One region of the Paenibacillus sp. DCT19 genome, then DNA from elsewhere that is predicted to be linked to it. Evidence: a T-box and tRNA genes for the amino acid it is inferred to sense, from the RefSeq annotation. Region 1 holds a T-box; the other regions hold tRNA genes.
What was found. A T-box is a leader RNA that pairs with one kind of tRNA and senses whether it is charged. The one in region 1 lies ahead of argS (arginine--tRNA ligase), so its partner is inferred to be a tRNA-Arg.
Positions count from the first base shown of each region.

Region 2: it has a tRNA-Arg gene. The T-box ahead of argS (arginine--tRNA ligase) is inferred to sense a tRNA for this amino acid. The anticodon was not compared.
Region 3: it has a tRNA-Arg gene. The T-box ahead of argS (arginine--tRNA ligase) is inferred to sense a tRNA for this amino acid. The anticodon was not compared.

Region 1 is NZ_CP029639.1:2,565,892-2,576,716, forward strand. Features, by position in the region: gene DMB88_RS11545 (nicotinate phosphoribosyltransferase) at 1-1,350, shown strand, start outside; gene DMB88_RS11550 (hypothetical protein) at 1,739-2,401, shown strand; gene DMB88_RS11555 (acrylyl-CoA reductase family protein) at 2,547-3,560, shown strand; gene DMB88_RS11560 (hypothetical protein) at 3,650-4,204, shown strand; gene DMB88_RS11565 (MogA/MoaB family molybdenum cofactor biosynthesis protein) at 4,291-4,809, opposite strand; gene DMB88_RS11570 (CobW family GTP-binding protein) at 5,037-6,197, shown strand; gene DMB88_RS11575 (four-helix bundle copper-binding protein) at 6,265-6,603, shown strand; T-box leader at 6,868-7,152, shown strand; gene argS (arginine--tRNA ligase) at 7,220-8,947, shown strand; gene DMB88_RS11585 (ATP-binding cassette domain-containing protein) at 8,955-10,043, shown strand; gene DMB88_RS11590 (hypothetical protein) at 10,040-10,750, shown strand.
Region 2 is NZ_CP029639.1:5,181,344-5,192,168, reverse strand. Features, by position in the region: gene DMB88_RS23720 (class I SAM-dependent methyltransferase) at 1-706, shown strand, start outside; gene DMB88_RS23715 (S8 family serine peptidase) at 1,108-5,154, shown strand; gene DMB88_RS23710 (CynX/NimT family MFS transporter) at 5,295-6,524, opposite strand; tRNA gene DMB88_RS23705 (tRNA-Arg) at 6,814-6,887, opposite strand; gene DMB88_RS23700 (hypothetical protein) at 7,341-8,180, shown strand; gene tig (trigger factor) at 8,319-9,659, shown strand; gene clpP (ATP-dependent Clp endopeptidase proteolytic subunit ClpP) at 10,034-10,624, shown strand; gene clpX (ATP-dependent protease ATP-binding subunit ClpX) at 10,637-10,825, shown strand, end outside.
Region 3 is NZ_CP029639.1:188,770-199,594, reverse strand. Features, by position in the region: gene gpmI (2,3-bisphosphoglycerate-independent phosphoglycerate mutase) at 1-947, opposite strand, end outside; gene tpiA (triose-phosphate isomerase) at 949-1,701, opposite strand; gene pgk (phosphoglycerate kinase) at 1,735-2,916, opposite strand; gene gap (type I glyceraldehyde-3-phosphate dehydrogenase) at 3,064-4,071, opposite strand; gene DMB88_RS00925 (sugar-binding transcriptional regulator) at 4,183-5,208, opposite strand; tRNA gene DMB88_RS00920 (tRNA-Arg) at 5,691-5,765, shown strand; gene clpP (ATP-dependent Clp endopeptidase proteolytic subunit ClpP) at 5,945-6,541, shown strand; gene DMB88_RS00910 (stalk domain-containing protein) at 6,741-7,838, opposite strand; gene DMB88_RS00905 (hypothetical protein) at 8,185-10,119, shown strand; gene DMB88_RS00900 (SIMPL domain-containing protein) at 10,306-10,825, opposite strand, start outside.

The DNA.
Region 1 (10,825 bases):
TTCCGCAAGCTTCCGTTTGGAAACGGATATGCTGTTTTTGCCGGATTGGAACGCATTGTGAATTACATCAGCCAGCTTCGTTTTAACATGGACGACATCAAGTATTTATCGAAACAAGAGGAAAATTACGATCCTGTCTTTCTGGAAGAATTGCTCCAGTTTTCATTTCAGGGCACAATTCATTCGATGAAGGAAGGAGCAATCGTATTCCCTGATGAACCGCTTATTCGGGTAGAAGGCTCTATTATGGAGACGCAACTTGTGGAGACGGCGATACTTAACTTCATGAATTATCAAACATTGATTGCTACGAAGGCTTCGCGGATCAAGCAAGTAGCAAGCCAAGATACCTTACTCGAATTCGGAACAAGACGTGCACAGGAAGCGGATGCGGCGATCTGGGGAGCACGTGCGTCTTACGTTGCTGGCTTCCACGCTACATCCAATATGCTGGCAGGAGAGCGGTTCGGCATCCCAACGGCGGGAACACATGCTCATTCTTGGGTACAGAGCTTCATGAGCGAGCAGGAGGCCTTTGACGTGTATGCCAAAGTGTTACCAGATCAGGTGACCTTGCTGGTAGATACGTTTGATACCCTGAACAGCGGTGTGCCTCATGCAATCAAAACAGCTAAAATGCTGGAGAGTCAAGGCAAGAGAATGAATGCAATTCGTCTCGATAGTGGTGACTTGGCGTATCTGTCCATTCAAGCACGTCAAATGCTGGATGAAGCAGGGCTCGATTATGTGAAAATTGTAGCTTCTAACGATCTCGATGAGAATACCATCTTCAACCTGAAGGCTCAAGGCGCACGTATTGATACTTGGGGCGTCGGTACACAGCTGATTACGGCTTCTGACCAGCCTTCTCTGGGCGGCGTCTATAAGTTGGTAGAACGTGAAGTTGATGGTGGTGAGATGCTACCTACGCTTAAAATATCAGCCAATCCCGAAAAAGTGTCCACGCCAGGTAAAAAGGAAGTATTCCGGATCATTGATCCGAAACATGGCAAAGCAATCGCAGATTATATCTGTTATCCGGGTGAAGAGCAGCCATTGCAGGGTGGGCCGCTCAAGTTGTTCAACCCGCTACACCCTTATCTGAAGAAGACGGTGACCCGCTACGAAGCGATTAACATGTTGGAGCCTATCTTCGTAAATGGACGTAAAGTATACGAGTTACCAACTTTGGATGAGATCCGTAGCTACCACCGGGAACAGATGAACCTTTTCTGGCCAGAATATCAACGGAAGCTTAATCCAGAGATTTATCGCGTAAACATCAGCCCGGCAGCTTGGAATATGAAACAGAAGCTGATTGCAGAGCATGTTCAATCCACAGAGGAATAGCGCCAAAACATAGAGTAAGGCATAACCGGAGAGTTACTCGGCTTATGCCTTTTTTTCATCGGTATGTTCATTCTGGGTCCATTGGTGAACTAGGGATGGTGAACCTAAGAGGTTTCGTTCCTATCGAAGTTGTGTGATTCATCATGGACAAGAAGGCGGATCATTGCGATATACTACGTGTAACGGAAGCTCATGGTAAGTGTAATAGTAGGCGGAAATGAATGGATTATTTCTCGGGAAAGCGCAGGAGACGCCAAATCTTGCAATGGGCATAGTTCTTGTTTCGACATATCGTACCTCTCTTTACCAAATAACCTCATCGCTCAGCCGCTGGATTGCTGTTTCAAGCAAACATTCGTGGGGGATGAAAGATAGAGGAGGTGCACATATGAGATGGGTTATGGGATTGGTATGGGTAGCTTTTATCATCTATGCGTGGTTATGGGCACCAGGACAGCCGCCTGGAGATGACCCTATATTTGGAGAATTAATTACGATGCAGAGCAGGGAGCCGTGGCTACTTGTCGTATTTTCGTGGCTGGGGATATTCCCCGCGATCTATGCCTGCTTATTATTACGGACATCCCCTCAAGCGCGAGGCAGTCGCTTTCCAGCATGGCCGTTTGTAATACTATCGTTTGGGTTGGGAGCATTTGCGCTGTTGCCTTATTTTGCGCGGGTCTCAGCACACAAGTTAACTCCAGCATACACAAGCTTATCCTTTAGCAGTGATCGTAGGTCAGGTATTCGTCGATTGGTAGGAAATAAGTTAACGCATGGAATTCTGCTGTTATTGACCCTAGGGACGTTCTTTTATGGACTGAAACAGGGCAATCTCACAGCATATTGGGAAGCGTTCAGCCAATCTTCGTTTGTACACATTATGACCATTGATTTTGTTGTATTGTCCTTGCTATCTGTGTTTGCCATCTATAGAGATGCTGTTATTAGCAGACGTTCACAGGCTTGGGCGTGGATTGGCGTTGTTCCGCTGGTCGGGCCGTTAGTGTACCTTTTAACAAGTAGCAGATCGAGTGAAGCAGTAAAGTGATATGGATTATCGGTAACCGGGAAAACGAAACTTATGAATTCTTGTGATGAATATTTAACTACATGAATTGAATTTCATTCTACTTAGCTGCTTTTGAAATGAGTTGCTTCAAAAAAAATAAGAAAACCATTAGGAGAGGATAACGATGGAGAACACTTTTCCAGCATACGTAGTAAGGAAAGAACAAGATGGCGCGGTCAAGGCTGCAATAGAACAGCTCAGAAAAGAGGACCTGCCCAACGGAGACGTTACACTACAGGTTCAATACTCCAGTGTCAATTACAAGGATGGACTTGCGACGATTGAAAAAGGAGGCGTTGTGCGTGAATATCCAATAGTGCCTGGTATAGACCTTGCGGGAACTGTGGAGGAATCGGTGAGTGGACGATTTGCCCCAGGTGACCGTGTAATCAGTACCGGTTTTGAGCCAGGGGTATCTCACTTTGGTGGATATAGTCGGTATGCACGTCTCCGTAGTGAATGGCTGGTTCCACTGCCACCAGGTCTAAGCGAAAAGGAAGCGATGGCGATTGGAACAGCAGGTTTTACTGCAGCGCTTTCAGTCGATGCTATGGTTCAAGCGGGCGTAACCCCTGAGATGGGCAAAATTTTGGTGACAGGTGCAACGGGTGGTGTTGGGAGTATGGCAGTAGCCATCCTTGCTAAGCTAGGATACGAGGTGACTGCCAGCACGGGCAAAAAAGAGCAGCAAGAGCAGCTGCTTCGGGATTTAGGAGCTTCACACGTCATTTCACGAGAAGAAGCAGACATGCCAGCCAAAGGAGCACTAGGCAAGCAATTGTGGGCAGGCGTAGTTGATCCTGTTGGAGGCGCAGCGCTGGCTGAACGGTTAAAACAGATCCAGTATGGGGGAGTGGTTGCCGTATCGGGACTAACTGGGGGAACAGCATTTGAGTCGACGGTGCTTCCATTTATTTTGCGAGGCATTCAGCTCATAGGTATTGATTCAGTCTATTGCCCTATGGAACGTCGGGAACGGTTATGGAAGCTGCTTGGTGATGAGTGGAAACCGGATCGTGCACTTGAATTAGGCATTCAAGAGATTACATGGGAACAGTTGCCTCAGACATTGGGAGCAATTCTGCAAGGAGAAGCGGTTGGGCGCACGGTTGTAAATACAATGGAGACATCAATTTAAATATCGAAATCGAATAAGATTCGATTCTCTTAGAGATGCTAACTCTACCATAGGATGTCACAGCATTGTGACGGAAGGGAAGAGGTAGCGTGGATACTACAACTCAAGGTCGATCACCTAAAGTGAAGCAATGCGCAATAACACGAACAAGCCTCATGTTAGCATTAAGTGTTTTGCTGCTCGCAGGTTGTTCATCTTCCTCCACTTCACAGGAAGTTAAAATTTATTCCGGGCAAGCTACAAACGAAGGGAATATTCGTGCACAATCGCAGGGGCATGGTCTGAACGGGGCTTTTACACAAGAGTTGGATCGAGCATTCAACGAAAAAGGTATAAAGCTGATGAACAACATGTCTGCTGATGATGGTGAGGGTGGAATTACGTACATGTATCTGCTGAACGGAAGTGGAAGGCATGTTGTAAAAGTTCATATTTTTGCCGACGATCATACGCGGACACTTCGCATGCAAGAGATGTATGGTAACGCGGAGGATCAGGCTGTAGTGCAGAATGTGTTGGGCAAAACAACGATTCGTAGTAAAGGTTATGTAGCTATGGTCTACACTGCTTCAGGTGGGCAAAAGGATGTCTATGAGGATGAAGTATTGCAGGTGTTCGATCATATGTTAAATAAATTGGACTAAAGCATTACTGTCTTCTTCGTTCCTGTGTAATAAAAAACAATTACAACAAGACGATTACAGCAAAAAATACAAACCCGTCTGAGCTCTCAGACGGGTTTGTATATTTCTCGCATCACATGTCGTAACTCAGGCAAAATGAGCTTTTCCATAGCTAGCTTGACCGCTCCTCTGGAACCAGGCATAGAGAACACGGCTGTACGTCCGATCGTTCCTGCTACAGCCCGGCTGAGAATAGCTGCAGAGCCAATATCCTCTGTATAGCTAAGGAAGCGGAAGATTTCACCGAATCCCGGCAACTCTTTATCTAACAGTGAGGATACAGCCTCGTATGTTGTATCTCTAGGTGCAATGCCTGTTCCTCCGCTAAGCAGCACTGCTTCAATATCATCGCGAACAGCCGCATCCTGCAGGATCGCTTGAATCCGATTGGCTTCATCAGGTGTGATAATGTAGTCGATAACTTGGTAGCCTGCTTCAGATAAGAGCTGATGCATCAGCTGACCGCTTGTGTCCGTATCCTTCGTCCGAGTATCCGAAACGGTGACAATCATACATGAAACCGTGTTAGGGGCTTCCTGACGATGTTGTTCCACTGAATTAATCATCTTAAACGATCCTCCTCATTTCATGTCTCCATAGCATAGACCATCCAGCGAAATCAGGCAATGCAAAGAGCACAGGGCTGCGTGCATATTGCAAAGCGAATCCTACTTGGTGTACACTCGCAAGGACGTGTCTAAAACTCCGAAGGACTCACTTCAACGACTTTTCAGACATGCCCTAGGATAGAAATCGATCAGATTTGATGGTCAGGCTAAAGAGGTGTATAACGATGAATGAAACTGTTGTAAAAGATCAATCCATCCCTGTATATATATTGTCAGGCTTTTTGGGAAGCGGTAAGACAACCCTGCTCGTTCAATTGATTGAACATTGGAAGCAACAAGGATTACGCCCTGCTGTTGTCATGAATGAGTTAGGTGAAGTGAATTTAGATGGACAAGTTGTGGATTCCTCGGTTCCAATGACCGAAATGCTAGGTGGATGTATATGTTGTACGGTGCGCGGAGACTTAGGACTACAGCTTGCTGAACTTGTGCAGACGGAATCTCCTGATGTTATCATGATCGAGGCAACGGGAGCAGCCAATCCGATGGAAATTCTCGATGCGGTGACAGAAACGTCACTGTACATGCGTATAGAGCTGAAGAGTTTGATTACTGTAGTAGATGCTGCACATTTGTCTGGATTGTATCTGGAACAGAAGGGTCAGACATACAAGCTGATGCAGGAGCAGATTCGCTGCGCTTCCGTATTGTTATTGAACAAAATAGATCGTGTGAACGAACAAGAACTAGACAGCTTGAAGAAATTACTCGCAAAATGGAATGCCTATGCCCCGGTCATGCCTACAGTTAAATGTGAGGTTGACCTAGATATGCTTCTTCGCAGCGGATCTGCTGTCCACGGCAAGGCATCGCCTAATAAATCAGAGCAGCACCACAGTGAAGAACACCATATTCATACGGAAGCTTGTGCAGCTCATGGATGTACCCATGGACAGCATGAGTCATCGCTGGATAATCCGGTAGGACACCGTCACTCCCATGAGCATTTCGAAGGCTCTCACGGTGACCATTCCCATGATCATAAAAACCAGCACAACCATGACGGTAATCATCAGCCTCATCCGCATGCATCACATGAACATGTGATGGTATACACGCATTATTTCAGTGCGCCGGTAAATAGTGAAGCATTTGAATCCTTTGTGTCACAATTGCCACGGGATGTGTATCGTGCTAAGGGAATTTTGACTTTTAGCGATACAGCTAGCCGGTTCTGGTTCCAATATGCTTATCGTGAGTCAGACTATATGAAAATCACCCCTCAGGGAGATGTACCCAATGTTGCGGTGTTCATCGGTGAGCATTTTGATCAAACCATTATCCGAAACCAGTTATTGGCACTCGAAGCGGTAAAAACAGTGTAATGATTCAAGGAACCTCCCGGCTGGGTATTAAGAAGCATAGGAAACTTTGCCTGGGAGGTAACTTTAAATGACACAACAACAAATTCAACAATGTATTGATGCTTGCCTGGAGTCCATGAATGCTTGCAACGTATGTTACATATCAAGCTTGAAAGAATATGATTTAGCCATGCTGCGTGATTGCATTCGTTTGAGTCGGGAATGTGCAGAGATTTGTGGTTTTGCTGCACAAGCGATGACACGTGGAAGTGATTTTATCGCCGAAATTTGTGACTTATGTATAAAAGCATGTGAAGCCTGCGCGGCGGAATGTGAGAAGCATAGACATGATCATTGCCAAGCCTGTGCGGAAGCTTGCCGTAAATGTGCAGAGGCGTGCCGCATGATGGCGTTAGTCGTGGCATAATCGTTCATTAGTATGCATTAAATAGCAGCTTAACCTTAATCCCCTTAAATTGAATGACGTTTGCATAGCATCTATGAAGATGTGTAAACGTTATCTCTTAAGGGGATTTTTTGTTGAGAAACGTTGTGAGGTTAACCGCATTAATTAGCGTCTAGAGCATCATTCATGCGAAATCACACAGCTTAGGTCAAGTACAGAAGTAAGGTTTACCAGTTGCCAAAGCAGAACTCAGTCTGTATAATGATGGCAATGAATTGAAACTTACCAATATCTGTGATCAGGAGAGTAACCAGATCCATACATGACAGCGAGCCGGAGCGGGTGGAAGCCGGTATGAAATGATCTGTGTGAAACGCACCTGTGAGATGGTTGTCCGAAGTGATGTTTACATGTCTGCAGTATTGTAACTCATCAGTGTGAGGGTAATCCGGCATGCGGCCGTTAATCGCACCGAGCGGAACAGTAATAGGACGAATTATTCGTGTACCTAGAAACTGTTCACTTAGAGTGGTACCGCGGGGACTGTAAATAACAGCTCTCGTCTCTTTTTACAGGAGACGAGGGCTTTTTTTATTTTCTAATTACGTATTTATTAATAAATCAAGGAGTGTTTTAGATGTTGAAAAAGCAGGCTGCTGCACATATTGCCCCCTTAACCGGGCTTGAAGAATCAGAAGTATTGAACCTACTGGAGGTACCGCCACAACAGGAGATGGGCGATATTGCGTTTCCGTGTTTTGTGTTAGCTAAGTCGTTGAAAAAGGCTCCCGTAGCGATCGCAACGGAGATTGCGAGTGCATTGCAATCGGATATTCTAGAGGCTGCTCCAGCAGGGCCATATGTTAACATCCGATTTAAACGTGAGCAGCTGGCAACACAGCTGCTGCAGGAGCTGGGACAGTCTGGATTTGGCAAGCTTGAAGAAGGTATTGATGCTCGTGTTGTGATAGATATGTCCTCCCCAAATATTGCCAAACCGTTCGGCGTCGGACATTTGCGTTCAACCGTCATTGGAGCCGCGTTATATCGTTTGTATAATGAAGTGGGTTATACCGCGGTGAGTGTGAATCATTTGGGAGATTGGGGCACCCAATTTGGCAAACAGATTGCAGCATACAAGCGGTGGGGGAACGATGCAGCATTACAGGCAGAACCGATCCGCACTTCGCTTGAACTGTATGTCCGCTTTCACGATGAAGCTGAGCATGATCCGTCTTTGGAGACGGAGGCAAGAGATTGGTTTCGCAAGCTAGAGCAGGGGGATGAAGAAGCTAAGCGGTTATGGGCTTTTTTCGTTGAAGTAAGCATGAAGGAATTCGATCGGATGTATGAGCGTTTAAACGTGAAGTTTGATTATACGCTAGGTGAGAGCTTTTACAATGATAAGATGGGTGCAGTCGTAGATGAACTCCGGGCGAAAGGATTGCTGGAAGAGAGTGATGGGGCACTTGTGGTGCGCCTGGAAGAAGAGAATATGCCCCCTTGCTTAATCATCAAAAAGGACGGAACAACGATCTATCCAACCAGGGATCTAGCTACAGCGATATATCGGCATGATGTCATGAAGGCAGACAAGATGTTATATGTGGTTGGAGGTGAGCAGAAGCTGCACTTCAATCAGGTTTTTGCAGTGTTATCCCGGATGGGTTATGACTGGTCTGCGAATTGTGAGCATATTCCGTTTGGTCTGATGCGTTTCGAAGGAAGGAAAATGTCTACTCGCCGTGGTAAGGTCGTCTTTTTACAAGAAGTATTGGACGAAGCGGTCTCCCGTGCAATGCAGATTATTCAGGAGAAGAACCCTAATCTGCCTAATCCGCAGGAGGTTGCGGAGGCAGTAGGTGTAGGGGCAATTGTATTTGGAGATCTGAGCAACAATCGTCTGAATGATATCGATTTTTCGTTGGAAGATGCGGTGAGCTTTGAAGGGGAGACGGGTCCCTATGTGCAGTATGCGTATGCTCGGATTAACAGTGTGCTGGCTAAGGCTAGAGAAGTTGCCGAAACGGAGAAAGGCCTTGAAAAGGAGCTAACAGCACTTGATCACGCGAACAACAGCATGAAGCAGAAAGTGACCACGAGTGAACCAACATGGACGTTGTTAAAATTGCTGGCTAATTACCCGGAATATTTGAGAAAAGCTGTACACCGCAATGAGCCTTCCGTCATAGCCAAATATGCAATTGATGTTGCACAGGCATTTAACCGGTTCTATCATGCAGAACGGATTGCGGACGCACCACTGGAAGAAAGAGCTTTCCGGTTAGCACTAACGGAACGTACAGCAGAACGTCTGGCACACAGTTTGAATTTGCTAGGTGTAAAAGCACCGGAACGGATGTGATCAATTGGTGGGTTGGAGGACAAATACACGTTCTAAGAAAACAACCAACGTAGAGGAAGAGCAGACATATCATTCAGGAGCCGAAGGGGTGTTGCTGCAACAGGTAAGTAAACGTCTGGGCTCAGTGCAGGTGTTGAAAGAGATTAGTTTTCATATCGCTGTAGGGGAGTGTGCTGTGTTAGTTGGTAGAAATGGCTCAGGTAAAAGCACGCTCCTGCGAATGTTAGCAGGAATGATCCTGCCGAATTCGGGAAGCATGCAATCTTCGTTTAAGGGTCGAACAATGCTCGCGATTGATGGGCTACCTAAGCTACCTTTTACGGCTAAAGAGTACCTCATGACGATGGGAAGGATACATGGTCTTCGCTCCGCTGTGCTGGAGCAACATATTAAGCAATGGAGCGAACGATTATTCCTTGGTGCAGCGATTGATCAGCAGCTCCCCCTGTTGTCCAAAGGTACACTTCAGAAGGTGAACCTGATTCAATCCTTGCTTCCAGGTCCAGGTGGACTTATCCTGTTAGATGAACCATTGTCCGGTCTGGATCATGCGGCACAGGAAGCCATCGTGTCGCTGTTACAACAATGGAAAGAGCAAGGGACCACGATTATAACGGCCTGTCATGAGCCCTTAATTATTGAACGTATGGCGGATCATGTCATCGTTCTGCAACAAGGAGAAATCCTGCGCCATTGGAGACAGTCTGATCTGGAGTGTATCGGTGAACCTGATATGCGAATCCAGAGTTTAATGCAACAGGCGGTAGAACTAGGACAAGAGGATCAGATAACGAACGTTACTGGACAACCAGGTGTTCGATCTGTTCACAGCTCTCATATAGAACAACATGGGGTTATAGCACATTACGAGTGGTTGTGGGATTGGAGAGTGAGTCGCAGCTCTGCAGACCGGATCATTGGACAGATTATTGCTTCCGGCGGTTCAATTGTATCTGTTCAGCAGGATAAAAGTTTAATTCAGATGGAACGTTTGTTAGAGGGAAAATCGCCGATCCAAGCGATAGTGGACGAAAAGAATACTTCTTCTCTTGATGCTCTATCCGCTGCATGTGTTGCTAAGGAGGACGCTCAATGAAGTATTTAATCAAGTACTTGTTACAACAGAACATTCGTTCACAGAAATACCTCGCGCCTGTCGTATTTTATACAATCGTTATGTTACTAATGTATTCATATAAACCTAACCCAGTAGCGGATAGTTATGGGGTAACGGCCATGCTGCTCTTTTTTGGATCGGCCTGGTTAGGATTAACCGTAATGAATGCCGAACCCCCGGGGCAGATTCAATTATTGGTGCTTCATGCAGGAAGTAGACGAAAAGTAGCCATTGGGCAATTGATCAGTGCAGTAGTTATGCAGTTGGCCATGGCCTTGATTACGATTGTTTATCCTATCGTTACTGGAATGTTTGAGAGGCAACCGAGCGCCAATGAATGGATCGTTGCTTGGTGCGGACATCTTGTATTAGCATTACTCGGCCTTAGCGTCAGTGTATTCTTTCAGAACGCATACATATCCCGGCTCAGCCGAAGCTTACCCATCTTCATCGTTGTGTTACTGTCATCATTCGTACAAGTGTCTTTATCGGAGAGATTGCCCGAATCCCTTCAATGGATGTCGTACATACTACCACCCGCTTTCTACCTTGTTCAGAAGATGATGTTATATGATGGTGGCGGTTTAGGTCAGATTATTCTGGTCTGCACATGGTCTGCTGTGTATGCAATATTGTTATTGAGCATTCATATTTGGCTATCTGGTAGAAGGGATTTACGGGGTTAGAAGCCGTCCTCATCGTTAACTTGAATGTTAGTCCCGGTTTGGTTACGATAGAGGGACATGAAGATGGAGTAACAT
Region 2 (10,825 bases), 2.6 Mb from region 1:
CAAAAATCTCATTTCGTGGCTACAGCCTAAGAAGGGGGAATATATATTAGACTTGGGCTGTGGAACAGGAGATCTAACACATGAGATATCTTTGTGCGAGGTTGAGATAGTTGGTATTGATGCGTCCTCAGATATGATTCGGCGTGCGCGTGATAAATATCCCCATCTGGAATTTAAGGCAGGGGACGGTCATTATTTTGAGACAAACCGGCTTTTTGATGCCATCTTCTCTAATGCCGCTCTACATTGGATGCGTGATCCCGAGCTTGTGGTCAGCAGCATATGGAATGCTTTGAAGCCTGGAGGTCGTTTTGTGGCTGAGTTTGGCGGGAAAGGTAACGTTGATATTATTGTTCATGCACTGGAAGAAGTGATGGAGCGTAGCACAGGTATGGATGCATCTGCTAGAAATCCGTGGTATTTTCCAACGATCGGAGAATATAGCTCTCTTTTGGAGAAGCAGGGATTTATGGTGCGACAGGCCTATCATTATGACCGACCTACTAAGCTATCCGATGGAGAACAGGGAATCGAGGGTTGGTTGTCCCAATTTGGGGGCGATTATTTTCAAGGGCTAGATACAAAGCAGATCCAGGAGATATGTCTCGAAACAAGCAAACGCGTTGTGCCGCAGCTCTGGAAAGAAGATGCGATCTATGCTGATTATAAACGTTTACGGGTGGAAGCGGTGAAACCTGTTATTTAGATAACAAAGGCAATTAAGTTGTTATGTGAATTAAAATGAATTAGGGACAACCTTAGCAAGTCAAACCTTTGTGTGGATTGTGCATTACAATGACCAGGGATCAGAATCCTCTTTCATAGAGGTTTTTGATCCTTTATTTGATTGGTCCTACTCGGCATGGAATGATATCGACAAAAAATGCAATTTTAATGTTTTTTAGGTACATAAGAACCATATAAGTAATTTCTATATCATTTTTGTTATTATTTAGAAGGAAAATGTGGTATTTTGGTAGAATAATTTACCAAGGGTCAATCCTCTTGCAGATTGGAAGGTGAAATTGTCGCAGGTATTGCAGTGCTTGTTAGCGCAGGAACCCATCATTTGGTGAGGTATTCACATTATAAAGGAGGGGCATAGCCTTGAGTAAACGATTGATATCCATGTTATTAAGTGTTCTTATGATGTTTTCTATTATTCTACCAGCGGCTGGAGCCGCTCCCGCAGATTCAGTTGTTCTGCTTGAGAATATGCCAAGCAAGGCCGAAGCGAAACAGTGGAGGGATATTCTTGCAGGGCGAGAGGCTAGGCTTGCAGCAGATCCATTTTTGGATGAAAGCTTGGAAGGTCTAGGCGGAGAGAATACACGAGTCATCGTTGAGCTTTCCGATAAACCCGTCGCTGTAGCGCAAGGTGAATCAACCCTCGAAGGAAAATCTTTTACCTCCTCTATGGAAACAAAGGCTGTGACTCAAGTCGAGCAGCAACAACAGTCATTTGTACATAGCCTCACTCAGAAAAAAATCAAACATGAAGTATTGGAAAATTACGCATATGCCCTGAATGGTGTAGCCATTGAAGTGAAGGGAAACCAATTGGGACAATTGCTTCGCATACCTGGTGTAGTCAGTATTTATCCGGATCTGGAAGTTACACTGGGCCCTGAAACGGATGAAGTCAATCCGTATATGAAAGACACAGCTCCTTTTATTGGTGCGCCTGAAGTATGGGATCTGGGTTACAAAGGAAATGGCATCAAAGTCGGCGTGATTGATACAGGAATTGATTACGAGCACCCGAACTTGCAGGAAGCTTACAAGGGTGGATGGGATTTTGTAGACAACGACAATGATCCTTATGAAGCGACCTATCAAGAATGGAAAGTTTCTGGTCAACCTGAGTTTAATGCTAATGGAAGTGCTTATTATACCTCTCATGGTACGCACGTAGCGGGTACAATTGCAGCTCGTGAAGCAGGAGATTATGGTATTGTGGGCGTTGCTCCTGAAGCTGATGTTTATGCTTATCGTGTTCTTGGGCCTTACGGCAGTGGTCAAACCTCTTGGGTACTTGGGGGAATAGACCGTTCCGTCGAAGATGGTATGGATGTCATTAACCTCTCTTTGGGAAATGCAGCGAATGACCCAAGTTATGTTACATCGGTAGCCCTTAACAATGCGATGCTGTCTGGTGTTACAGCGGTAGTAGCGAGTGGTAACAGTGGACCTAACCGGTACACACTAGGTTCTCCTGGTGCGTCAGCTATGGCTATTACGGTGGGTAACTCGACTGGGCCTAGCCAGCTGATTACAGCTAATACTCATTTTGCAATTGGTGAAGTGGGCGATGGAACGTTACCAGAGCAACAACCTGAGTTAGAGCAGTCTCCGGAACTTGGAACAGCACCTGAAACAGAAGTACCTGTTGTTCAGGATCAAGGCACAGAGCTATCCACACCTGAGGAAGAAGTGGCAGTGACTACCCCTGAAGAAAGTACAGCAAGTGAGGAGTCATTGACTTCAGATGAAGCTGTTTCTACCAATTCAGAGACAGATGGAAGTGCAGCAGAAGCAACTGCTAATGTTGAGGAGTTAAATGAAGAAGAGGTTGCCACACAAGATAATGCTCAACCAGCTTCGCCTTCTGCCATAGAAGAAGCTTCTACTGAAGCTGCTGTTACAGTAGAAGAGGAATCGGTTGTTGCTCCGACTGCAACGGAAATAGCTCCGCTGGCTGTTACAGAGTCAGTGTATCGACTCGATCTGATGGGCTGGAGTTTGTCAGCGGATCCTGAATCGGTTTTGACAGACGAATATGAGTTGGAATTCGCTGGACTTGGTAAACCGGCTGAGTTTGAAGGTAAGGATTTTACAGGAAAAGTAGCATTGATAGAGCGTGGTGAACTGGCATTTGTTGAGAAGATCGCTAATGCTAAATCGGCTGGAGCCGTAGCTGTTATTGTATATAACAATATTCCAGGGCCAATCGGGGTAAGTCTGGGAGATAATTTTGAGCTTATTCCAACACTGAGTATGACGAAGGAAGATGGAGAGGTCATCAAGGCAGCACTCGATGCGGGACAACCTGTTGAAGTAAGCTTTAGTGATTTCGAACGTAATCAAACACCAGGCGATGAAATGAATTCATCCAGTTCCCGTGGTCCAGCGAAGGTAACTCTGGATATCAAACCAGATATCGTTGCTCCGGGTACAAGTATCCTGTCTACAATTCCGGCTTACGGCAAAGACGAGCCTGATGCAGACTACACGCAAGCTTATGATCGTAAAACAGGTACAAGTATGGCTACACCGCATGTAGCAGGTCTTATTGCATTGCTGATTGAGAAACATCCAGATTGGACACCGTTTGATATCAAAGTTGCACTTATGAACAATGGTAAGGTGCTTGATACGAACAAATTTGATGTGTTTGATCAAGGTGCAGGTCGTATCCAGGCTGTAAATACGATTGATCCTGTAGCACTTGTTAAAGTGCTAGATGTAACACAATATACAGAGAGTGGCTCGCTTGTCGAAAAAGAGAACATCACCGGAAGTATTAACTATGGTAACTTTTTGAGAACAGATGAAAAGACAGTTACCAAAACGATTAAAGTTGAAGCACTGAACGGTAGTGGTGGTGATTACACAGTCAATGTTAATCCAACTCGTACAGTTCCAGGAGTATCCGTTGCTGTAGATAAGACTTCTTTCACACTGAATGGTGAGGAAGAGCTGGCGGTTACAATTACCGTTCCTCAAGGAGTTACTGCTGTAACAGAGGCGCAAGGATATATTGAATTATCGAATGGAACGAATACTTTTACAGTGCCATATGTTGCTCATTTCAACGTTACGTTGAGTGGGGTTAAGTACATTGAAACAGTTACAGGTAATGTGAAAAATCCATTCCATTATCCATTGAAGGCTGATGGAACATTAGACACGCTTAATGTAGCCATGGAATTTTATAATCCAATGACGTTTGCACTGATTGAAATCTATGATGGTCTTGATCCAGAGGGTGGATATTATGAAGATGGATACATCGGATCTATCTTTGGTAACTATTTCAACTTCAATGCCAATGCTAGATATAATCTAGCATGGAGTGGTAACTATTCCGATTATATTACCGACGAAGTGACTGAAATTCCGGATGGTTTATACACGGTGGATATCACTACACTTGGTGCTGATGGTAAGACGTACAAAGAAGATACACCTCCATTTTTGGTGAAGAAAACAGCTCCTATTGTGACTGCACCAGAAACGTTGGAATTTAAACAAGATGAGTCTGTTGTCATTAATGGTAGTGTAGAAGACTTGTATTTCCGGGTTGCAGATGCACTCGCGAATGGCTGGAACATTGATTTTGATCCAGCGGCTTCCTTGGATGCTTCGTATGTGGTGAAAAAGGAAGATGGTTCGATTGATAAAGAGGGTTCATTCGAAATACAACCTGATGGTAGCTTTAATCTTTCGTTGGAGGATAGCGCGGCAGGTAAATATACTGTTGAATTGACGGTTAAAGACCAACAGGGACTTTCCGGAACAGCGATCACTACGCTGACCATTCAATCGACGGTGACTGAACCGGAAACTCCTGCAAAAGGAGCGCCGGCAACACCTGTATTGTCTCACAATAACGGTGGTGGCAATGGCCTGCTGGAAGGTTCGTACACAGTTAGCATGAACTTGTGGTGGGGCGAGAACGCAACGGGCTACAAGTTATATGAAGATGGAGTTTTAATTGACACGCAAAAACTGACGTACAATGCTCCTGCGGCACAATTTGCTCAGACGAAAATTACGGGCAAATCCAATGGCACATATACGTATGTAGCTGAGCTAACGAATGACAAGGGAACAACGCGTAGTCAGACACTGACTGTGCGGGTTGCCAATGCATCGCCAGGAAAAGCTATTCTTTCCCAAGACAACTGGGATGGGGATGGGAACTACAAAGTAACGATGAACTTGTGGTGGGGAACCAATGCCACGGAATACCGCCTATATGAAAATGAACAATTGATCGATACACAAGAGCTCAAAGCGGCAACGCCTCAAGCTCAGACTGCTGTCAGCGTATTGTCTGGTAAGGCATCAGGCACATACACGTATCGAGCAGAGCTGATCAACGCGGCGGGAGTGACCAGCACGGATACGATTACGGTTAAAGTAAAGTAAGGTAAAGTTTTATTGCTCTTGAGAATGTATTAATGAAGGAAAGTGTGAGAACATAACGGCCCCCATTCCGGATTTACGGGATGGAGGCCGTTTTATTTATCGTTCTATTTAAACAGAACAGACAATACAATTTTGTGGAACTAACCGATCATTCGATTCTTGCTAGCTTGAATGCCTACGATTAACAATCCGACGGCAAGGACTACTTGAACTAATAAAGGCAGAGTCCACCCTTTTGTCCAGTCATGAAGCATACCTAACAGCAATGGGCCAACAGCTGCGAGCATATATCCGAAGGATTGAGCCATACCAGACAGATTGGCGGCTTGTCTCGCATCCTTTGTACGAAGGACGAAGAACATGGTCACCAATCCAAACGAAGCTCCAGCGCCTATTCCTGCCAAGATAACACCTATAGTCACAAGGAAAGAGACTCCAGTTAACAATAAGGCGTAACCAATAATTAACGACGAACACGTTACTGTTGTCAGTATACGTTGATCTTGAGTTCGCCCGGCGAGGATTGGAACGATAAAGGTTGCGGGTACGCTCACCATCTGCATAAGCGAAAGTATCCAACCTGCTGATGTCGCACTGAAACCTTGCTCGGTGAGAATCTCTGGCAGCCAAGTAATCGTTGTATAAAAGATTAAAGACTGTAGTCCCATAAACAACGTAATAAACCAGGCGAGCGAAGAGGTTCGTAGACGCACAGGTGTGCTTTCACTCGAAGAAGTAACGTATAGACGGCGTTGACGTCCCGCGGTAGCTTGAGGTATCCACAGGAGGAGCGCTAGCAAGGATAACACTGCCCATATGCCTAACGAAGCACGCCAGCTCATAGAGGTTGCTCCGGCGATGGGTACACTGACACCTGAGGAGATTGCACCAAATATGTTCATGGACACGGAGTATAACCCGGTCACAATGCCTACCCGAAGTGGAAAGTCACGTTTGATTAAACTCGGCAACAATACGTTGCTCAACGCGATGCCACACCCCAAAATACCAGTTCCAATATACAGAGAAACAACCGAGGGCAACAGACGCAAAAGCACACCCATCGTTACAATGAGCACAGCCATTAACAGTGCAGATTCTATTCCTAGTCGTTTAGCCAAACGTGGTGCAAACGGTGATACAGCCGCAAAAGCTAGCAAGGGAAGTGAGGTCAGAAGACCAGCCAACGTATGCCCGATTCCCGTATCTGCACGGATCATTTCCACGACGGGGCCTGTTGCTGTAATAGGTGAACGCATAGTCGCGGCTATGACAATGATGCCTGCTAACAATAAGCCATATCTTTTGGTAGCGGAAGTATGGGTGGTTTCGTCATGTACTGACGAGGATTGTTGTGTTGAAGGTGACATAATTAGATCTCCTGTTTCTCCAAAGAATGATAATTAATATGTATGGATTGTTACATATCCATTCCTTAAGCATAACACTCTGTGTCAATCCAGGGCAATGAATTTGGAAGAAAACCCCCAGAACGCAAAAAACTTCCCAAAGGGAGTTTTTCTTAATACGTCCCAGGAGGGATACTCTCCTTACAGTCGAGACTGCGAAGCGGTGCTATCGAAGTGTATGCTCCGACGAACCGTTGGGGTTCTCATCCCTAGAACGCAAAAAAACTTCCCAAAGGAAGTTTTTCTAATACGTCCCAGGAGGGATTCGAACCCCCGACCGACGGCTTAGAAGGCCGTTGCTCTATCCTGCTGAGCTACTGAGACATGAAATTTTTCAAGCAAAAATGATTTTATCATAAATAATGATGAATATCAAACATTTTATTTACGTATTATTTTCGTATATGATATTTGGCGTCCAATGTGTTTTTTTCATTATAATTCAGGTTATGTTAGAATATCAGGAGAACTCAGAAAATAGATCGCTTTTTGCTTAATATACGAGCCTTTTGCAATACATGCTAAGCATTTTTTCGATAACACGGTGTAGTTCAAGGTGATCCCAATCATCTACAGCATAATCCCGTGAACTCGATAAGAGGACGATCGAATGATGCAAAACGTGGATACATCTATTTATCATCGTTTCCAATTAAAAATTCAGGATATAGAGGAGGTGCTCTTATTAAAGAATCCACAACCCCGGAAACCGAGAACAGCAACAACATTGTACTGTTTCCCAAAACGTTGGATTATTACCAGATTCAATTGACAGTGATGCTGGAAAACGAACGATACGGTGAAGCGATCGCGTTGCTTCGTTTTTTGTTGCAATGTCAAGGACAGGAAGAACGGCATTACGATGAATGGCGAGCTTTGCTTGAATGGCTTCAGGCTGCATTCCCTCATTATGGGGAAGAATCACCGGTCATTCGTGAGGTGCGGGAAGAAGAGGAAATCAGCGAAGAGGATATGGCTCGTCATCATGCGAAATCCAAGCTGGAACAGGATGATGGTTATGCAGATAAGCTGCTTCGGACAGTTATGGAGGAGCCGCTCTCTGAACAAACCATGTTAGCGTTAGAACAACTTGCCTATCTTGATCTTCCAGAGATTGACGATGCATTGACGAGTTGGCTTCAGGATAAGGCGCTTCATCCATTGCTACAGTTCCGTGTATTGCAGACTTTGAGACGTCGCGGTGCTCATGGTGAAGTGATATTTAGCAGAAATGAGGAGCAGGTAGAAGTCGAGATTGACACAGTACCTCTCAGGCCAGAAGAATTTCCGCTGCAGATTATTCGTATTTTGGAAAGGGTGGCGGATCAGACGGAGGTTCATGAACCTACGCTCTTTTATTTTGCCCAAGAACTGTGGATCCAGTTTGTCATGGCGGTGTATGGTACCCGCGATTATGCCTCCATGCTTGAGGAAAATGATTCCATGACGGACATTTGGGCTGCAGCACTACATATGACTGTTGCGGATAGTTTAAGCGGCTCACATAATGAAGAAGATACGCGCTCTATGTATGCTGTGACGGGATCTATGAGGTTCCGTTTGGAGCAAGCATATCGTTCAATGAAACAGTTTGTTTCTGCCGGTTTGGACGGCTAAATACGGCGGGAAACGTTTTCCTCAAACAGCATCAAGGGATTCCCCTTGAAAAAGAATGTAATCTTGTTTATACTAAAATGGTTATTTTGTACGTGATCGCCTACGTGAACATGTGAATTTTGGAGGGGAAAGTATACAATGAAAGCAACTTGGGAAAAGATAGAGAAGAACCTTGGGGTTCTTGAAGTTGAAGTGGGTGCAGATCGTGTAACTGAAGCACTCGACAAAGCTTTTAATAAAGTAGTTAAACAAGCGAATGTACCTGGATTCCGTAAAGGTAAAGTACCACGTCCAATCTTTGAAGCTCGTTTTGGTGTGGAAAGCTTGTATCAAGAAGCGATTGACATCTTGCTTCCTGAGGCATACACAGAAGCTATCGATCAAACGGATATCTTCCCAGTTGATCGTCCTGATGTAGATATCGAGCAATTCGCTAAAGGACAAGCATTCAAGTTCAAAGCGAAAGTAACAGTTAAACCAGAAGTTACACTGGGCGACTACAAAGGTATTGAAGTTGCTGTAGCTAAAGGTGAAGTTTCAGAACAAGAAGTAACAGAAGAGCTTGAGCGTCTCCAACAACGTCATGCAGAACTTACTGTAGTTGACGAAGGTGCTGCTCAAAACGGCGATGTTGCTGTAATCGACTTCGACGGTTCTGTTGATGGTGTACCTTTCGAAGGTGGACAAGCAGAGCGTTATTCCTTGGAACTGGGTTCCAACACATTCATTCCAGGATTTGAAGAGCAAGTTGTGGGTCTGTCCACAGGCGACTTCAAAGACGTTGAAGTAACTTTCCCAGAGAGCTACCATGCAGCTGAACTGGCTGGCAAACAAGCGGTATTCAAAGTGAAAGTACACGAAATCAAACGCAAACAGCTTCCAGAATTGGATGATGAGTTTGCAAAAGATGTGAGCGAATTCGAAACACTTGAAGAATACAAAGCTGATCTTAAAACACAATTGGAATCCCGCAAAGCGGATGAGTTCAAAGGTGCACAAGAAAACGCAGTTGTAGAAAAAGTGGCTGAAAACGCTGAAGTGGACATCCCTTCTGCAATGGTTGACAGCGAAGTACAGAACATGATGCGCGATTTCGACAATCGTCTTCGCAACCAAGGTATGAACCTTGAAATGTTCCTGAGCTTCTCCGGTCAAACTCAAGCTGACCTGAGAGCACAAATGCAAGAAGATGCTTCTAAACGTGTTCGCAACAACCTGGTTCTCGAAGCTGTAGGTAAAGCGGAAAACATCGAAGTATCTGACGAAGAAGTGAATCAAGAGCTCGAGAAAATGGCTGAATCTTACAAACGTCCTGTTGAAGAGATTCGTGGCATTCTCGAAGGTAATGGTTCCCTTGACAGCCTTCGTGATGAAGTGAAACTGCGCAAAACGATTGATGTTCTCGTTGAGAACAGCACAGTGGTTGAGCCAGTTGAAGCTCCAGCTGAAGAAGCTGCTGCAGAATCTGCTGAAAAATAAGACAAGCTGTTATTGATGAACAGTTGAATAAACGATAAGGCACGTGAGTCATTGCGTGCCTTATTTTTAAATTATGACATCCATTTTATAGGAAAAAGATTAATAAAATGGATGGTTAACATATTCATAATGTTTTTATGGCATACTTACCTATGTGCTTAATGCAAATAAAAAATGGTTAAACGGCATAGGAATGCTTCGATTTGCACATACATAGAAAACATGGTTAAATATGATCAGGCTATAAAGTAAACTCACCTATGCTGTACACGACCTGTGAGAAATGACATTGGCACAGGAACGTGATAAAATGAATTTGGGTTTGCTTTACAGATAGCCTATGTCTAATTACATGTAGAAAAGAGGTTGGTCTCATGAGTCTGGTGCCAATGGTTGTAGAACAAACCAATCGAGGCGAGCGGTCTTACGATATATATTCCCGTTTGCTGAAGGATCGCATTATTTTCCTAACCAGTGCGATTGATGACGATGTAGCCAATCTTGTCATAGCTCAGCTTTTGTTTTTGGCAGCGGACGATCCTGAAAAGGACATCAGCTTGTACATTAACTCACCTGGTGGTTCTGTTACTGCGGGGATGGGTATATACGATACGATGCAATATATCAAGCCGGATGTATCTACCATCTGCGTAGGAATGGCAGCAAGTATGGGTTCGTTATTGCTGACAGCCGGCGCACCTGGCAAGAGATATGCGCTGACGAACAGTGAAGTAATGATTCACCAGCCGCTCGGCGGCATTCAAGGACAGGCTGCGGATATCAAGATACACGCAGAATGGATTATTAAAACACGTCAGAAACTGAATCAAATATACGTCGATCGTACAGGTCAGTCCCTTGAGAAAATTGAGCGGGATACAGACCGTGACTTTTTCATGAGTGCTGAAGAAGCCAAGACGTACGGCATTATTGACCAGGTGCTCAGTAGACCGATCAATTCCTAAAGGGGTGGTTTCATGTTTAAATTTAACGATGAGAAAGGGCAACTGAAATGCTCTTTTTGCGGTAAATCTCAGGAACAGGTGCGTAAACTGGTTGCAGGACCAGGCGTCTACATTTGTGATGAATGTATCGAATTGTGCACCGAGATCGTTGAGGAAGAATTGGGTCATGATGAAGAACTCGACCTGAAAGATATTCCGAAA
Region 3 (10,825 bases), 2.4 Mb from region 1:
TTGTCGAGGTTCTTCGGCGAGTACGCCACATAACCTTCAACCGTCTCACTGAACAGAGTTAGGCACACAAAGTGCAAGCCTTCTGGGAACTTCGGTCCACGATCGAAACCGCGGAAGTCTTGGTTCGTGAATACTTGCGACAACTGGATTGCACGGTCAGGACGGAAGTTGAGGAAGATAACGGAATCGCCGCTTTCTACCAAACCTACCGGCTCACCATCCGCTTTGACGATAACCGTTGGTTCAACGAATTCATCAAATACGGATTTCTCATACGATTCTTCAACCGCTTTGAGTGGATCAGTGTATTTAGGGCCATCTCCATAAACGATAGCGCGGTATGATTTCTCAACTCGCTCCCAACGTTTGTCACGGTCCATCGCGTAATAGCGACCTTGTACCGTAGCGATCTGTCCTACACCAACCTCTTCAATTTTCGCGATCAGTTTTTGCATGAAGTCTTTACCACTGTCCGGCATAACATCACGGCCATCCATGAAGGCATGAATATACACATCATTCATTTCTTCTTTTTTGGCGAGATCCAGCATAGCGAACAAGTGGTCGATGTGACTATGTACGCCACCATCAGACAACAAGCCGTAGAGATGAAGCTTTTTACCGTTTTGTTTCGCTTCGCGTACAGCTTTAACGAGCGTTTCGTTATCGAAAAACTCACCATCGCGAATTGATTTGGAGATACGGGTCAAATCCTGGTAAACGATCCGGCCAGCACCAATGTTAAGGTGACCAACCTCAGAGTTCCCCATTTGCCCTTCTGGCAAACCTACAGCCTCACCGCAAGCAGTGAGTGTTGTGTGTGGGAATTGGCTCATAAAACGGTCATAATTCGGTTTTTTGGCTTGCGCTACCGCGTTGCCTTCCACCGTATTACGAAGACCGAAGCCATCCATGATGATCAGTGCTACAGGTTTTGGAGCTGTCATCTTACTTCGCCCCCTCAACAAGCGCGATGAACGAAGCTGGCTGCAAGCTAGCACCGCCAACAAGTGCGCCGTCGATGTCGCTTTGTCCGAGGTATTCAGTTACGTTCTCAGGTTTAACGCTGCCGCCGTATTGAATACGAACTGCATCAGCAACCTGCTCGTTGTACAGATCTTTCACCAATGTACGGATGTAAGCAATAACTTCATTCGCATCTTGGGAAGTGGAAGATTTGCCTGTTCCAATCGCCCAGATTGGCTCATAAGCAATAACAACTTGTGCTGCTTGCTCTGCGGACAGACCTTCAAAAGCAGCTACCGTTTGCACTTTGCATACGTCTTTTGTTTGGTTCGCTTCACGCTCTTCGAGCGTCTCACCAAGACAGAAGATTGGAGTCAATCCGTGACGGAATGCTGCATGCAACTTTTTATTGACAGTCTCATCGGTTTCCGCAAAATATTGACGGCGCTCCGAGTGACCAATAATGACATAATCCACACCCAGGTCTTTCAGCATGATGCCGCTGATCTCACCTGTGAATGCACCATTATCTTCAAAGTGAAGATTTTGGGCACCAATTTTGATGTTTGTACCTTTAACCGCTTCTACCAGTGTTGGCAGATTCGTAAATGGTGCGCAGATTACAGTTTCCACGCCTTCTACTTCCGCTTTTCCTTTAACCTCCTGAATGAAGTCATTGGATTCGGAAACGGTTTTGAACATTTTCCAGTTACCTGCAATAATCGGTGTTCTCATGGTTTTCAACTCCTTCATGCTATAGCTTAAAACTTATTTGTCGTTCAATGCAACTACGCCTGGAAGCACTTTGCCTTCCATGAATTCGAGTGATGCTCCGCCACCTGTGGAGATGTGATCCATTTTGTCAGCCAATTTGAACTTCTCAGCTGCTGCTGCGGAGTCACCGCCACCAATTACTGTGTAAGCATCAGTTGTTGCGCAAGCTTCCGCCACTGCACGAGTACCGTGGGAGAATGGCTCGATTTCGAATACGCCCATTGGTCCGTTCCATACAACGAGTTTGGAGTTTTTAACCACGTCAGCATAGATCTCACGTGTTTTAGGACCGATGTCGATACCTTCCCAATCTGCAGGAATGTCGCCAACTTCAACGATTTTTGTGTTTGCATTCGCACTGAAATCATCGGAAATTACGATATCCACTGGCAGGTAGAAGTTCTTGCCCAATTTCTTCGCTTTTTCGATGAAGCCCAGAGCAACATCCAGTTTGGATTCATCCAACAGAGATTGACCTACTTCATGACCTTGAGCCTTCATGAACGTGTAAGACAGACCTCCACCGATGATTACGTTGTCTGCAATATTCAACAGGTTGTCGATCACATCGATTTTGTCTTTAACTTTGGAACCACCGATGATTGCTGTGAAAGGACGCTCAGGATTGGAGATTGCTTTACCCAATACTTCAAGCTCTTTTTCCATCAACAAACCAGATACAGCTGGTAGCAAGTGAGCGATACCTTCTGTTGAAGCATGTGCTCTGTGTGCCGCACCAAACGCGTCGTTAACGAAAACGTCAGCCAGTTCAGCAAATTGTTTTGCCAGTTCAGGATCGTTTTTCTCTTCGCCAGCGTGGAAACGAACGTTCTCAAGCAACAATACGTCACCGTTGTTCAGTTCAGCGATTTGAGCTTTAACTGTTTCGCCAACGGAATCGTCAGCTTTAACAACTTTTTTACCAAGCAATTCAGACAAACGCTCAGCAGCTGGAGTCAAACGCAAGGATTCAACCACTTCGCCGTTAGGGCGACCCATGTGGCTTGCCAAAATGACTTTAGCACCTTTTTCGATCAAGAAGTTGATCGTAGGCAGGGTTGCACGAATACGCTTGTCATCTGTAATTTTACCATCTTCGAGCGGCACATTAAAATCTACACGTACAAACGCCCGTTTTCCTGTTAATTCGATATCACGTACACTCTTTTTGTTCATCTGTATTTCCTCCGCACCCATGTATTTTGTGGACCAATGAAGAGCAAAAAACCCTTGTCAATCCTGGTGTTTTTGAGAAATTTGCAAAAGGTTGATATATAAAGAGCGGAAACAATACTCTGTTTCCGCTCTATGTTATTGCAGATATTACTTAATCATTTTTGCAAAGTGCTCCAAAGTGCGAACCAATTGTGCAGTGTAGGACATTTCATTGTCATACCAAGCTACAGTTTTAACCAATTGTTGGTCGCCAACAGTCAGAACTTTAGTTTGAGTTGCATCAAACAGGGATCCGAAAGTGATACCTTGGATATCGGAAGATACGATTTCGTCTTCAGTGTATCCGAAAGTTTGTGGATCGGAAGCTTCTTTCATTACTGCGTTAACTTCTTCAGCAGTAACTTTTTTACCCAATACAGTTACAAGCTCAGTCAGGGAACCAGTAGCTACTGGTACACGTTGAGCTGCACCGTCCAATTTACCTTGCAGTTCAGGGATAACCAAACCGATTGCTTTAGCAGCACCAGTTGTGTTAGGGATGATGTTTTCAGCCGCTGCACGAGCACGACGGAAGTCACCTTTAGGGTGTGGAGCATCCAAAGTGTTTTGGTCGCCAGTGTAAGCGTGAATTGTAGTCATCAAACCTTGAACGATTCCGAATTTGTCTTGCAACGTTTTTGCCATAGGTGCCAGGCAGTTCGTTGTGCAAGATGCGCCGGAGATTACAGTTTCAGTACCGTCGAGGATTTCATGGTTTACGTTGTAAACGATGGTTTTCATGTCGCCAGTAGCTGGTGCGGAGATAACAACTTTCTTAGCTCCACCTTTCAAGTGTTTCTCAGCAGCTTCTTTAGTTGTGAAGAAACCAGTACATTCCAGAACGATATCTACACCGAGGTCTCCCCAAGGCAGTTCTTCTGGGTTGCGGTTAGCCAATACTTTAACTTCTTTGCCGTTCACTTTGAAGAAGCCATCATGTACTTCAACATCCCCATCGAAGCGACCTTGAGTTGTATCATATTTAAGCAAATGAGCCAGCATTTTAGCATCAGTCAAGTCGTTGATTGCTACAACTTCAATGCCCTCTACATTTTGAATACGACGGAATGCCAAGCGACCAATACGTCCAAAACCGTTAATACCTACTTTAATCATGAGTAAGTTCCTCCCAAGTTTTGATTGATTTTTTTTATGAAGCTATATATTCAAGACAGACTGTGAAGTCCGTCAAGACAACAAATTTGAAGTGTTCTAGAAAATTAATTCTCATTCCAGTTCGGCAACGATGACTTTGGCAGCAGCCTCATCAATAATCAAAATATCTTCCTGTCCGAATCTAAGCACGGAGTGAATGGCAGCCGCTTTGCTTTTGCCACCCGCAATTCCGATCACTACATCGGTTCGTTCAATATCTTGAAGTCGCATACCGAGTGTAAGCATGGTGTGAACCACGTTACCCTGATCATTAAAATAATAACCGAATGATTCCGATACGGCTCCTTGCTCCTGAAGCTCTTCCACAATCTCTGTAGCAAGTTTGCGTCGCCGTGCCATCTCCACGGCATCACCGATTCCGTGAATAACGATGCGCGATTGTCTAATCAGCTGTAGAATCTCCTGGACACCCGGATCTTGAACAAGGGATTCATAGGCATGGTCACTAAGCAAATCCGGTACATGCAGGAGTTTGTATTGTGCTCCTACCCGTTTTGCCATCGTGGATGCGATCGTATTGGCCTGAATTTCGAGACTTTCTCCTAGTCCACCGCGTGCAGGGACGAACCAGACACCTTTGAGTGGTGTTGGCGGATTAAGCTGCTCTGCAACTTCAGCCGTTGTTGAACCGCCTGTTACGGCAACAACGTCGTTATCATTCATAATATTGCCGAGAGCCTTCGCTCCGGCCTTGCCCAGTTCCCGTTTGGCAAATGGAGATACGTCCGAATCGCCAGGAACAACGACTACCTTTTGCAGACCGTAGGCTTGCTTGATGCGCTCTTCCAGTTCGGACAATCCGAACAGCTCTTTGGCGACAGGTTCTAACTGCTGCAGCAAATCATGACCTGCCTCGCTGATCTTCATTCCTGTACTGTCAATTTCAATAAGTCCCTGAGCCTTTAATAGATCGGTCTCAGCCCTCAGAACCCGCTCGGTCATCTGCATGGAATTAGCTAACGTTCTTCGTCCAATCACATCCGATAACATGATCTGGTGTAGAATCGTATACCTCTTCTTCAAGACATCCATGAGATCAGGCAGAAGCTGCTTTTGCACTTCTAAAATCTTTCGCATGCTTTCCACTCCCGCAAGCTTCTCGTTCCAAGCTCTCTTTCATGGCCTCAAAATGTCCCGGGTTAACTTTTTAAGTCCCACGTCTATTCTACCTAAAACTGACGCGACATGCAAGTGTTTCAAACGCCCCATTTCATAACGTTTCTCTAAGCTTGTACGCGCTTATTTTCACAATCTTGAGCTTCTAGTAGGTGTTGAATCTGTTTCACACTATATATAGAAGAAAGTCTACATTCTTATCTACATATGGCTTCATTTCTACCTTGCTCAACATGTGCAAAACCTCTTATAGCATGTACTTAAATACATTCTTTATCCACTTATCTTCATCATTATCATTTTCGTTGTATTCCAAACTACGAGGCTGATCATTTGCTTGCATTTCGAACACGCTTAAGATATAATCATTAATGCTGTCACATATTTGAAGCTCATTTGTGTGCAAGCATCCGCGCTACGAAAGAGTAGCCAACAATTCATGTGCGCCCGTGGTCCAATGGATATGACGTAGGCCTCCGAAGCCTGAGATCCAAGTTCGATTCTTGGCGGGCGCGCCATTCTTATTTCGTAGTACATAACCCTTTTAACCAATGAAACCGGAAAGGTTTCTTTTTTTTCAAAGTTAGTTTGACTTTCTTTGACTTTTTGTTTGGAATTGTTTATGATGTGGGTAATACGGTAACAGTTTAAATATAAACACCAATTTAACATTTACATTTCCGAGGAGGTTTTTCACGTGAGTTATATTCCAATGGTCGTTGAACAGAGCAACCGCGGTGAGCGGGCCTATGACATCTATTCCAGATTGCTGAAGGATCGTATCATCTTCCTTGGCAGTGACGTGAATGACGTTGTGGCGAATGCCATTATGGCACAGATGTTATTCTTGGCTGCAGAAGATCCAGAGAAAGACATTCACTTATACATCAACAGCCCAGGCGGATCCATCACAGCCGGTATGGCCATTTACGATACAATGCAATTCATCAAACCAGATGTATCTACAATTTGCGTAGGTATGGCAGCTTCCATGGGTGCATTCTTGCTTAATGCGGGTGCCAAAGGTAAACGTTTTGCATTGCCTAACAGTGAGATCATGATTCACCAACCACTTGGTGGAGCACAAGGTCAAGCTACAGATATCGAAATCCGTGCTCGTCGCATTCTGAAAATGCGCGACACATTGAACCGCATCATCTCCGAGCGTTCCGGTCAACCCCTGGAGCGTATCGAGAAAGATACAGATCGTGACTACTTCATGAGTGCTGCTGAAGCTGCCGATTACGGTATCATTGATAAAGTTATCGAAAGAGTAGGTTCAGAAGGCGTATAATCGCGGAACTCACCTATAAAGTCATAATTTGAAGCCTTCTTGGCTTCTAACTATGAACTAGTAAAATCCCACCATTCTACGAATGGTGGGATTTTTTTGTCATTTTATGATGATGGCAACTGCAATTGCGCGTCGTTAAACTGCCGTTCTATACGTGATAAATCTGATATTTATTAAACATATGATAACGTTTCTGCTCTTACTTTTCAGCAGCTACTCCACTGAATGGCGTTGCACCTTTAGGAAGAACTTCTTTGTACGTGAATGGGAACTCCGGGAACCCTTCAGCATATGCAGTGTACTCATACAGTTGGAAGAACACGACAATGCCCGTTGGCGTAACGTAGAAGTCCTGGTCTTTGTTCAAGCCAGTGTATCCATCCAGATAACCGCCACGTGCTTTAAGCTGAGTTCCTACTTTTTTGCCAAGCGTGTCACGCATCGCTGTATTGTTTTGAAGCACGTCATTCAGCGACAATTCCTTGCCCGTTTCTAGATCAAACGTATGTCCTGAACGGGTCGTCATGCCATGAGCTCCTGCATAATCCTCATAGCGCTGTGTAATGAGTCCCAGCACGCCATTTTCGTTATATGTCACAACATATGTGCTCTCAAAAGCGTACGGGCGATTCGCAGTGGCAGCTCCAAATTCAGTCGCTTGCTTCTTGAAGTCCGCTACAAATGCATCAGCCTCATCCTTCAGCACCTTGTTGATTGCCGCTTGAGCTTTATCATTCGCCAGTCCGCTCACCTGCGGATATTGGATATCCACTTCAGCATTTTTGACAGTCGCTTTCACCGTAGCTGCTTTTACCGTTACATTATTCTGCTTCACTTTGCTAAGTGTTAACGTCTTCGCTTGCCCATTCCAGCTTCCCTGAACACCCAGATAATCTCTCATCGCTGAGAAAGGAATGTATAACCGCCCCTGAATCAACTTCGCCTCAACGCCCGGATAGTAGTTATTCACTCTAAGCATTGGTGATCCATCAGCTAGACTAATTTTCATCTTATTGTTAGCTGCGGTCAGCGTATACTCTTTGTTCTTCGCGTCATATGTTAACGTTCCACCTGCAACATCTTTGACCGCAGTTAGAGATACCCATGTAGATCCACCCTGCAGAAGGCCTTTTTGAGTCAGCGTTTTACCTGCCGATTTCAGTGTTACTTCCGTTGGAGTCGTTACTTTAGTTGAGACCGAAGCCGCTTGAACCGAACTTTCCTGCCACCCTGCTCCACTACCTACAATAATTCCAGCCGCCAGCAACGCACTCGTCCATTTCTTCCATGATGTCATATATAAAAACTCCTCTCCATAATTCACACTAAGGGTTCATTGCGTATGTATTTTGAACGATAATGCCTCATACGCTCACCTCTTTATTATAATTAACCCATTTGAGGAAAGGTTTACAGCTCCAGTTACAATCTTGACGATAAAGTTGAAATAAATTACACCGAAAATGACCGTTTTGTCACGAACATATATACAAAAACGATACTAAATGAACGATAAATAGAGGTCTGCCTATCCAATAATTCATTAAACAACATCAGTAAACTCACCGATATTATGAATTAGGGTTAACCCGCACACCTTTTGAAAAAAAGACAATATGAGAAGAGGAAAGAGGAAACGTTATATGATTATTAGGAAATGTATTGCCCTGTTGTTGATCTGTTCCCTATTGCTCACAATTTATCCCGAGACTGGACATTCAGCAGCAACTACAGAAGGCAGCAAGGAAAAAGTAAGACACCGCACAACCTACATATTTGATGAAAGACAACAGCAGGTCACTGTACGAACAACGGTAATTAGTTATGACACAGGTGTGAAAAAGGTTAAGGAGTATGATTTCAGCGACTCATCGTTGCAGCCCTCTTCATATCGATTCACTTCGACTAACGGATTCAACCAACAAGACGGTGTTGTCGTAGACACTCCACAAGGATTGAAGGCATATACATTAGCCTACCTGAACACAGGTGCCGTCATTTATGAATATGACTATGCCTCCATTAAGCTTCGCAAAATCACAGAGATCAAATCCAACAACTGGCTCAAACTTTGGGCCAAACAAGGGCTGTACTCCGTAAGATCGGATAACGGTGATACCCAGTACTATTCCCTTGTAGATAACAAACGAGTTTTATCCAATGGCAGCATCATTACTAGCCAAGATGTGACAAATACTAAATTCAGTACAAGCAGTTCAGCTGCGTCCACACCTCTCGGTGCATACTGTCCTGACGTAAAATTCACCGGTTGCTTTATCCTCTTATTTGGCGGATTAAAGGGTAGCCCAGTGAAAGTAACCAAAAATGACATTGTGTACGACACCAAACAACCTGTCTCCAGTAAGACGTTTATGGCAGGCGACACAAAAATCAAGTGGACTAGTACTTATAAAGAACAGACCTACCGTGCGGTTGTAGAGGGGATTCGCGGCGGAAAAGCGACCTCACTTTTCAAAGGCGAAGTCAGAGATGTAAAAACGTTCGTCTCGCCTAATCTTAAGTATTTGGTTCTGATTGCTGATCCCTCGGTAGGAATTAAGAAAACCAAGGCTAGCAAGGTGCTTGTATATGATCTCAAAACATTGAAGCAGGTTCGATCCTACGAAAGCTTGTACCGGGCGAGCGTGGAAGGGATACAATGGGCCTCAGATGATTTGTATGTCATCGATTATTATTTCTCTAACCCACAGGCATACCCACCTTCCTTCTACTATATTCCGGAAGGAAAACACTTTAAGATTGAGTACAGTCATTATAGAGATTGGGTCAATTATTGGGATTCCTTCTCTTATGAGGGCATGTTTTTTTTAACACTACCTGTAGCGATTACTTCTGGTGAAGGTGTACTTCGTTATAACGGACAACCTACGTTCTACATGAACGGCTTGTATTATGTTCCTTTAGAGGAGTTCACGAATGCCTTTCATATCCAATATGAAATCCAAGGGGGAGACCTGCTATTCAAGCGGAATAGTAGAACCAGTAAGCTCGCCGTCAGTCAAAGCAAGCAACAGGTTGTCGGGGGTAAGGTTTATCTTCCACTGGGGCAATGGAACAAGGATCTCGGGCTTAAGGTATCCATTGCAAGCAAACATGTCATGAATACCGAGCTGCAATTCAGTGATGAGGAACGCAAAACGGATGCTGCAATGACACCTGCACCGCTCCCTTATCGGGCAACTGTAGAAGAAGTGAAGCAGGTGGCCGGGGATTATACTTCTTTCGTAGGTACCCAGCCTTATGAGATGAGTGATGCAGATCGCGCTGCATTTCGTAATATAGAAGTTGTGTTGAATCACAATCGTACGTTACGAATTCGGATGCAGAATTATAAGAGTAATGGACAAACGCTCCATGTGAAGATATTAAGTAACGATTACAGCAAAGTGTTAATGGACATTCCCGTGGATATGGTCAATAGATACGAGGCAACATCCACTGCTATACCAACCGATGTATTGGAAAACGGAGTAGCAACCATCGCCATTCCTTACAATTCAGAGGTGTATCTTGCATATAAGCTACAACTACCGGTCTTTGACCCTAATCGATTTTAAGCTATTAGCATCCACTTAAAACTTTACGATTACCGCAAATAAATCTTAATTTCGCCCACTTGCAATACATTAACCCGTTAAGCTTTTTCATGGGCAAAACAATGTAGACCTCATCTACGATACAAATAACAAAAAGCGACCACCCGCATTATACTGGTGGTCGCTTATTTATACGAAATACAAACTTTATTTCATTTCATATGTGATGTTCAATGTCGTACTTACTTTAACCTGACCAGTTTCAATTTCAGTACCAGCTGCGGTATCCGCAGCTTTGGACATCAAACTCTCCGATGCGTAGAACACAGGTACGTTAGCATCAGGCTGGCTCACAGATAATACTGCACCCAGTTGACGTTTAACCGCCTTCGCAATCGCTCCAGCTTTTACATCCGCGTTAGCTACAGCCTTCTCAATGACTTGAGATTCATAGTTCTCTGGATTCTCTACAGTAAAACGAACATTTTCAATGTTATTCGCGCCAGCTTGGGAAGCTGCATCCAACAACTCACCGATTTTATCCATCTCACGATAGGTTACTGTCAGTGTGTGATGAGCTGTATATCCCTTCACTTGCTGTCCTTCTTTTTCACTGTATGTGTAGTTGGGTTGTACATAGAATTGACTTGTTTGAATGTCGTTATCGCTAATTTTCCACGTATTCTTCAGCAGGTTAGTTACCTTCTGGATTTTAGCTGCGTTTGCT